One region of the Rhodococcus sp. S3 genome, then DNA from elsewhere that is predicted to be linked to it. Evidence: riboswitches for the same ligand, from Rfam matches in the RefSeq annotation. Region 1 holds a riboswitch; the other holds the start of a gene.
What was found. Region 1 has a riboswitch for thiamine pyrophosphate ahead of thiO (glycine oxidase ThiO). Riboswitches for the same ligand answer to the same signal wherever they lie in the genome.

Region 1 (4,195 bases):
TGGTGCGGATTCGAGATGCCGAGGCCGGTCCCGATCGGCGAGCCGAGCGGCATCACCGCGGCACAACCGACATCCTCGAGCCGTCGCGCGAGGACGGGATCGTCGGTCGTGTACGGCAGGACGACGAAGCCGTCGTCGACGAGTTGTTCGGCCGCGGAGACGAGTTCGATGGCGTCGGGCAGCAGCGTCCGTTCGTCGGCGATGACCTCGAGTTTCACCCAGTCGGTCTCCAGCGCCTCCCGCCCGAGCTGGGCGGTCAGCACGGCCTCCTTCGCGCCGCGGCACCCGGCGGTGTTCGGCAGCGGTTCGATGCCGAGACGGCGCAGCAGGTCGAGGACACCGGTTCCGGAGGCCGCGTCGACGCGGCGCATCGCGACGGTGGTCAGCTCGGTACCCGACGCGACGAGTGCCTCCTCGAGCACGGCCAGGTTCGCCGCGCCACCGGTTCCGGTGATCAGCCGCGACCCGAAGGTGCGGCCGGCGATGGTCAGCTGCGGCAGGTCGGCGCCGGGATCGTGTGTGTCAGCCACCTTGGACCGCCGTGAGGATCTCGATGCTCGCTCCGCGCGTGACCGGCTCCGACCAGCGGCCGCGCGGGCACACGACACCGTCGACGGCGACCGCGATTCCCTTCTCGGGCAGACCGAGCTCGTTCAACAGCTGCGACACGGTCGGGGCCGCGTCGTAGTACTTGTCCTCACCGTTGACGGTGATGCCCACGGACACGTTCGTCATCCCACACTCGCTTCCGTAATTCGTCCAGGACAGGCGTATTGCGCGTCGGCCAGCGACCGCCCACCGAGTTCGGCGAGCACCGCGTCGACGGTGAGCGGCGTGAGCAGCACACCGTTGCGGCCGTGGCCGGTCGCGGCGACGACACGATCGGAGAGCCGGCCGATCAGCGGCAGATTGTCGGGGGTCATCGGGCGCAGGCCCGCACTCGCCTCGAACAGTTCGTACTCGCCGAGCGCCGGGAAGATCCGCTCGGCGTCGGCGATCAGATCGCGCACCCCGGCCACCGTGACCTGCGTGTCGGACGCCTCGTACTGTGTCGCGCCCACGACGAGACCGTCGTGGCGGGGCACCAGATAGGCGGGGCGACCGTGGACACTCGCGCGCACGGTGCGCTGCGGCGGCGGGGTCGCGGCGGGCCGCACCCGCAGGCGCAGGATCTCGCCCTTGACCGGACGGACCGGAAGTCCCGGCCACAGTCGCGCCGACGCCGAGCCGGCGGCGAGCACCACCTGGTCGTCCGAGAGATCGGCGAGGTCGTGCACGGCGGAGTCGGAGAAACGCACCCCGGCCCCGGTGGCCGCGACGCGCAGGGCGTCGACGAGCGCGCGGTTGTCGACCGACGACTCGGTGGGTGCGAGCAGTCCGAGACGCACCTTCGGGCCGAGCGACGGTTCGAACTCCCGGATCTCGGCACGGGAGAGCAGACGCATCTCGTGCCCCCGCTCCCCGACCCATTCGGCGACGGTCCGCAGGTCGGCCGCGTCCGCCGCATCGAGCGCGACGGTCAGCGACGCCTCGGCGGTGAACACGTCGACGCCGGTCTCCGCGCGCAGTGCCTCCGCGAATCCCGGCCAGCGGTCGAGCGAGGCCGCACCCAGGGACAGCACGTGGTCCTCGCCGGGCCAGCCCTCGGACAGCGGGGCCAGCATTCCCCCGGCCACCCACGAGGCGCCGCTACCGGGATTCGGGTCGTGCACGGTCACGATGTGCCCCGAGCGGGCCGCGCGCCATGCGATCGACAGCCCGATCACTCCGCCACCCACGACGGCCACAGTTGCCATTGGTCCACCTCACTCCCTGCGCCGGCATGATCCGGGTCAGGTCATAACGGTCGGGGCCGGCAGGCCCCCTCTCAGCCCCGCGAACCTCGGGACTCCCGTGTCGTCACTTTCTGCCTAGAGGCTACCGTCTTGGTCGTGACCACCTATCGCGGCAACCATCCCGACCCGCGCGGCCGCCTCGCGACCGCCCGGTTGTACCTGTGCACCGACGCTCGCCGGGACACCGGCGACCTCGCACGGTTCGTCGAGGAGGCCCTCGCCGGTGGGGTCGACATCGTCCAGTTGCGCGACAAGGACTCGGCCGGTGAGAAGAAGTTCGGACGCCTCGAGGCACGCGAGGAACTCGCCGCCCTCGAGATCATCGGCGAGGCGTGTGCACGCCACGGTGCGCTCCTCGCCGTGAACGACCGCGCCGACATCGCGCTCGCGGCGGGCGCCGACATCCTGCATCTCGGTCAGGGCGACCTGCCGGTGCGGCACGCACGGCAGATCCTCGGCGACGAGATCGTCATCGGCCGCTCGACGTCGAGTCGGGCGCAGGCCGCGCTCGCCGACATCGAGGAGGGCGTCGACTACTTCGCGTCCGGGCCGGTGTGGGACACCCCGACCAAGCCGGGACGCACCGCGGCGGGGCTGGAGGTGACGCGCGAGGTCGCGCAGTCGCAGCCGGCACGGCCGTGGTTCGCGATCGGCGGCATCGATCTCGAGCGGCTCCCCGAGGTGCTCGACGCCGGTGCCACGCGGGTCGCGGTGGTCCGGGCGATCACGAAGGCCTCCGATCCGCGGGCAGCCGCGGCAGCACTGAAGGCTGCGCTGCCGGCCTGAAGTCCTTCGGCCTAACCGGCGCTATCACTAAGGGGTTTGTAGCCTCATCTAGGTACATGAAAGGTGGGAATTCCTTTTAGCAATGCCCACATTGACGACTACTGAGCAACTTCTGCTTAGCATTGCCTTAAGCAATGCCGCGAAGATCCAAGCGCTACCTGCGCAATTGGGAAAAAATTTCGACTCTTCTAGATTGATATCCCAAGTTGTGTCAGATCGACTCGAGCTCGCTGGATATCACCTTAGGATCGGGGATAGATTCTTCCAGGACGGAGAATATCGAACATCCATAAGCCGCCACTATTATTCGATGTACCACGCCGCTCGAGCAGTAGTGTTCGCCACCCATAAAGGTGACGATTTTCAGCAGCACTCGATCCTGCCAAAGAATTTACCGGAAAAACTACCGCCATCGAGCTCGTCAGGACCGTGGCAAACCGAATTGACTCAAGCGCGGCTTATTCGGAACCAGGCAGACTATGATTTGTATCCAATATCAACAAAAGACTGGGAGGGGGACGCTCGCGACATGGCAGCCATTGCACCCCTGTTTGTGGCAACTTGCTCTGATTTCGCGTTGAACGAAGGACTCATATAACTATGACAATGGACGCAGCCTCCGCGATTGAACCCACACTCGAACAAGCCGGCATTGAAGCGCTTGATATACAGCAGCGGGAATTCCCTGGAGAATTCTGGGTCATCGTAACCGTAGATCCCGATTTGGTTGCAGTCGGCCAGAGCCTGGCCGGAGAATTAGAGACGCGCGTAAAGGCGCCTGAGGGTTCAACCGTCACAGTCCTATTCCGGGGATCTCCTCCTACGACTGCCGAAGAACCAGTCTCGACGGCAAGCGGTCGCCTTCATGAATCTTCGGTTGATCGACTCATTCAACTACTTGAGGCTCGATCCAGAACGTCCGACGCGGTGCCCAGCTTGAGCTACATGGAAGATCCACGCGCGAGCTTGAACGCTATTGCGTCACCAAGACACCACTTGATCTATGGCCGTCGCGGAGTCGGAAAGACCGCCCTCCTTCTAGAAGTCAAACGAATCGCGGAGCTAGAAGGACATGTTGCGGTATGGATAAACACCCACACTCTTCGGAGACTCAGCGCAGAAGCCGCCTTCTCTGTCATTATTGACAGCGTACTTGAAAACCTAGTTCTTAGAATCGGATCCAGCTCGTCAGGCATCGTATCCACACTCGATGACCTACGCAATAAACTCGTCGAAGACACGTCGGAAAACGCAGCGGTCAAGCTAATTCCAGAGTTAAACCGTACGCTTCGGCGCGTTCTTCGACCCGACCTTGTGAGGCTATATGTATTCCTCGATGACTTCTATCTCCTAGATTCTCAACACCAACCTCGGCTACTTGATCATCTCGCAGGAGTACTGCGGGACTGTGATGGCTGGATCAAGGTAGCAAGCATCGAACGGTTGACCCGCCCATTCGAGGTCTCTACACGGGTGGGTATAGAGCCTCCCCATGATGCCCTCATTGTAAACCTGGACGTCACGCTGGAGGATCCCGAATCGACTCAGAAGTTCCTGGAGTCGGTCCTGGAATC
Region 2 (4,195 bases), 610 kb from region 1:
CCTCGGGATCGTCGCCGCGCACCACCGTGCCGTCGGCCAGCGTCAGTTCCAGTGCCGCCGGGTCGCGGGGCTCGTCGTCGCTCAGAAGTCGCGCGGAGCAGGTCAACAGCAGTCCGTATCGGCGGAACCGCTTCGCACTCGCGATGTTTCCGGTTTCGGCGTCGACCAGCGCCCACAGGTGATCGCCGCGCACACCGTCCGCTTCGATCGCTGCGGCGTCGATCCGTTCTCCTCCGAACGATTTCACCGGATAACGCCACACCTGATCGATACGCACGACTCGTGAGCATACGGGGAACTGGGGAAAATGTTACGTGCTATTCCAACTCGCGGACGAAAACACCCGAGTCTCCGCCATGTTCTTCAACGGCGCATTGCAGATGACCTCACCACTGTTGGAGCCGATGAGCGAATCCACCGCACCACTGCTCGCGATCTACCCCAATCGCAGAAACATGAGGTGGACACGTGGATGCTGCGCCGTGCCGCGGTCGATGCACGCCGCCGACTCCCGAAGCTGGATGACCCGAATCCCTCGACCTTGCTGGCTCAACGGAAGCTGCCGTCGCAGCTGACCGCGCTACGCGCTGTCCATGTCCCCGCATCCAAACAGCACGCAGAAAAGGGACGGGACCGACAGGCCTATGAAGAACTCCTGCGGTCGCAGCTTGCCCTCGGAGTGCTTCGAAACGCACAAGCCGCAGAAGTCGGCATCGCCCACAAGCCCACCGGGCGACTGCTCGATGCATGGTTGGCCGGCCTGCCGTACACCCACAGGTGCACAGCTGCGGGTGATAGCCGATATCCACACCGACATGACCGCCTCCGGCCGACGAATCGGCTGCTGCAGGGAGACGTCGGCGCCGGAAAGGCCCCCGTCCTGGCAGCCACTGCGTTTGCGTTACTGGTAATCGAAGGCGGCTTTCAGGCGGTCCTCATGGCCCCGACCGATATTCTCGCTCGGCGCAACACTTCGAAGAGATCGCCGAAGCATTACGGCCTCTCGGCGTGACCGTCGACCTGCTGGTGTCCCGGACCTGCCTCTCCCCCGATCGACGCCGGTCGAGTTCGAAACCATCATGACCACACCAGTCGCACAGGCTGCGTGACCGAAACTGTCGCCGAATCGTGCAGCAGTCCCCAACGTCCCACACGCATGTTGCGGTCTGGCTGTGGCTCCTTCGACTGGGCTGCGGTGACGAATATTCAACTCCGTTTCTGGAGTGGTCGAGTCCTGGCAGGCCGCTCACCCCTCGAAGCTGCTCGCCCTGTGCCCCGGAGTTCTTCGATTCCGGGGCACGGCGACTCGAGGAGCGAACGCTGTGCATCACTTTGGGCTGATCGACCGTCTGCTCGAGTCGGCGAGGGGGATCATTGCGGAGGCGATCACCCTGGTCGACAGCCCTATCGAGGTAGGAATCGATCTTCGCTGGCCGACTACGAGAAGGTGTTGGCGACGCCGTCCCCGGTCCGCACCGCTCCGACGACCGGACCAGCTACATCTGCAGCGAGACGAGTCGGGTGTTAGGGTCTGTGACGTCCCCACGGGAGCCCTATTGCAGGGGCTGAGATCGGGCTGAGGCAGCCTGCGACCGTCGAACCTGCCCGGGTAATGCCGGCGAAGGAAGTAGGAACGATTCCGATGAGTGCATCCAATTCGCATGCCCTGAGCTATGTCCACGACGAGGAACACGACCTGCGTGTACCTGTCACAGAGATCCGCTTGAACGACTCTCCCGGCGGGGTGCCGAACCCGCCGCTGCAGGTCTACCGCACTGCAGGTCCCGGTAGCGATCCGCTGGTCGGGCTCCCGCCGACGCGCGCCGACTGGATTGCTGCTCGCGGCGACGTCGAGCACTACCCGGGGCGAGAACGGGATCTGCTCGACGATGGCCGCTCGGCTGTGCGGCGTGGAGAGGCGTCCCAGGAGTGGAAGGGGCCCCGACCTGTCCCGGTGCGAGCGAAGACAGGCCGGACGGTCACGCAGATGCACTATGCCCGGGCGGGGATCATCACCCAGGAAATGCGGTTCGTGGCGCTGCGGGAGAACTGCGACGTGGAACTGGTGCGCTCGGAGGTGGCGGCGGGTCGGGCGATCATCCCCGCCAACGTCAACCACCCCGAGTCCGAGCCGATGATCATCGGCAAGTCCTTCCTGGTGAAGATCAATGCCAACATCGGCAACTCAGCGGTGACCAGCTCCATCGTCGAAGAAGTCGACAAGATGCGCTGGGCCACCCGTTGGGGCGCGGACACTGTGATGGACCTGTCCACCGGCGAAGATATCCACACCACCCGAGAATGGATCATTCGCAACTCCCCGGTGCCGATCGGCACGGTGCCGATCTACCAGGCTCTGGAGAAGGTCGCCGGCCAGGCCGATGCGCTGACGTGGGAGATCTTCCGCGACACCGTGATCGAGCAGTGTGAGCAGGGTGTGGACTACATGACCATCCACGCCGGAGTGCTGCTGCGCTACGTACCGCTCACGGCCGAGCGGCTCACCGGCATCGTCTCCCGAGGTGGGTCGATCATGGCCGGTTGGTGCCTCGCCCATCACGAGGAAAATTTTCTCTACACCCACTTCGACGAACTGTGTGAGATCTTCGCCCGCTACGACGTGGCATTCTCCCTCGGGGACGGGCTGCGACCGGGGTCGATCGCCGACGCCAACGACGCCGCGCAGTACGCCGAACTGGACACCCTTGCAGAACTGACCACCCGTGCCTGGGCTCACGACGTTCAGGTGATGGTCGAAGGCCCTGGCCACATCCCGATCCATCGGGTGCGGGAAAATGTGGAGCGTCAGCAGAAGTTATGTCATGGAGCGCCTTTCTACACCCTGGGGCCGCTGGTGACCGACATTGCTCCGGGCTACGACCACATCACCTCCGCGATCGGGGCCACCGAGATCGCCCGCCATGGCACCGCGATGCTGTGTTATGTCACCCCGAAGGAGCATCTGGGACTGCCGAATCGGGACGACGTGAAGACCGGGGTCATCACGTACAAGATCGCCGCTCATGCCGCCGACATCGCCAAGGGCCATCCCGGTGCCGTCGAGCGCGACGACGCGTTGTCGAAGGCGCGTTTCGAGTTTCGGTGGCGGGATCAGTTCGCTCTGTCGCTGGATCCGGATACGGCCGAGCAGTTCCATGACGAGACGCTTCCGGCCGAACCGGCCAAGACAGCGCACTTCTGCTCGATGTGTGGGCCGAAGTTCTGCTCGATGCGTATCTCCCAAGACATCCGGACCAGGTTCGGTGACGCCGCCGACCAGGCCGCCGTCGCCGGGATGCAACATATGTCCGACCAGTTCAGGGCCGCCGGCAGCACGGTGTACTTGAACGCGCCCACCGTTCCGGCCCTCGAGGATGTGGCGGGGCACGAGTCGATTGGAGCCGAAACGGGCGGTGTGCCCACGTAAGGAGTCGGGTGAGTTCCCAATGTCGCTGGCGGTCACAGTGCGACGGAGGAAACTCGCCAGCGCTGCATGACTGGACAATCGTCGACGCTATTGTCTGTCGGCTCCGGATTCGTGCCATGTTGATGTGCGCTGCCTCGAAGGCGCTCGTCGGAGTCGTACCTCGAACGAGGGGTAGTGAGCATCTGTCCCGGTGACATGGGGGCAATGGTGTCGTGCGGCGAGGACGAACTGTTCGAAGGACCCGTCGAGTTCGAGGTGGATCGTGTCGTTTGCGACTACCACACGGTGTGCGTCGAGACCGAGCAGTCGGGCGACGACGAAGGTTGCACTCAAGGTTGCGACATTCCTGGTGATCCCTAGCGGGAGGAGGGATCCGGTGTCGGTGAGGGCTTCGTGTTCGCCGGCTCTGAGGACGAGTCTGGCGTCGGAGTGCACTCCGTGGGCTGCTACGGACACGGCGATGTTGTCACGGTTGTCGGAGCCCACGGCGGCAAGGCATCGGGCCCGGTCGAGGCGGGCGCGTTCGAGGAGAGGGGCATTCCCCCCCGGAGTGTGGACATCCTGAACACTGGGCCATGAAGGGCCCAGAAGGAGTGATGTCACGATGGTGATGAAGGCGTATTCGGCGGAGTTCAAGGCCGATGCCGTCGCGCTGTACTTGTCCGACCCGAGCCACACCTTCGAGGGCATCGGCAAGGACCTGGGCGTCAGCCGCGAAACCCTGCGCAACTGGGTGCGTGCGGAACGTAAACGCACCGGCACTGCGTC

Region 2: it holds a riboswitch for thiamine pyrophosphate, as region 1 does, so the genes downstream of both, thiC (phosphomethylpyrimidine synthase ThiC) here and thiO (glycine oxidase ThiO) in region 1, are expected to answer to the same signal.

What each region holds. Positions count from the first base shown of each region.
Region 1 covers NZ_CM177074.1:4,066,003-4,070,197, forward strand. Annotated here, with positions in the region: gene AC0LPE_RS18870 (thiazole synthase) at 1-530, opposite strand, end outside; gene thiS (sulfur carrier protein ThiS) at 523-735, opposite strand; gene thiO (glycine oxidase ThiO) at 732-1,796, opposite strand; TPP riboswitch at 1,793-1,905, opposite strand; gene thiE (thiamine phosphate synthase) at 1,932-2,621, shown strand; gene AC0LPE_RS18890 (HEPN domain-containing protein) at 2,704-3,219, shown strand; gene AC0LPE_RS18895 (ATP-binding protein) at 3,222-4,195, shown strand, end outside.
Region 2 covers NZ_CM177074.1:4,674,865-4,679,059, reverse strand. Annotated here, with positions in the region: gene AC0LPE_RS21590 (MOSC domain-containing protein) at 1-277, opposite strand, end outside; gene AC0LPE_RS21585 (ATP-dependent DNA helicase RecG) at 473-1,012, shown strand; TPP riboswitch at 1,535-1,644, shown strand; gene thiC (phosphomethylpyrimidine synthase ThiC) at 1,643-3,427, shown strand; one part of gene AC0LPE_RS21575 (IS3 family transposase) at 4,032-4,195, shown strand, end outside.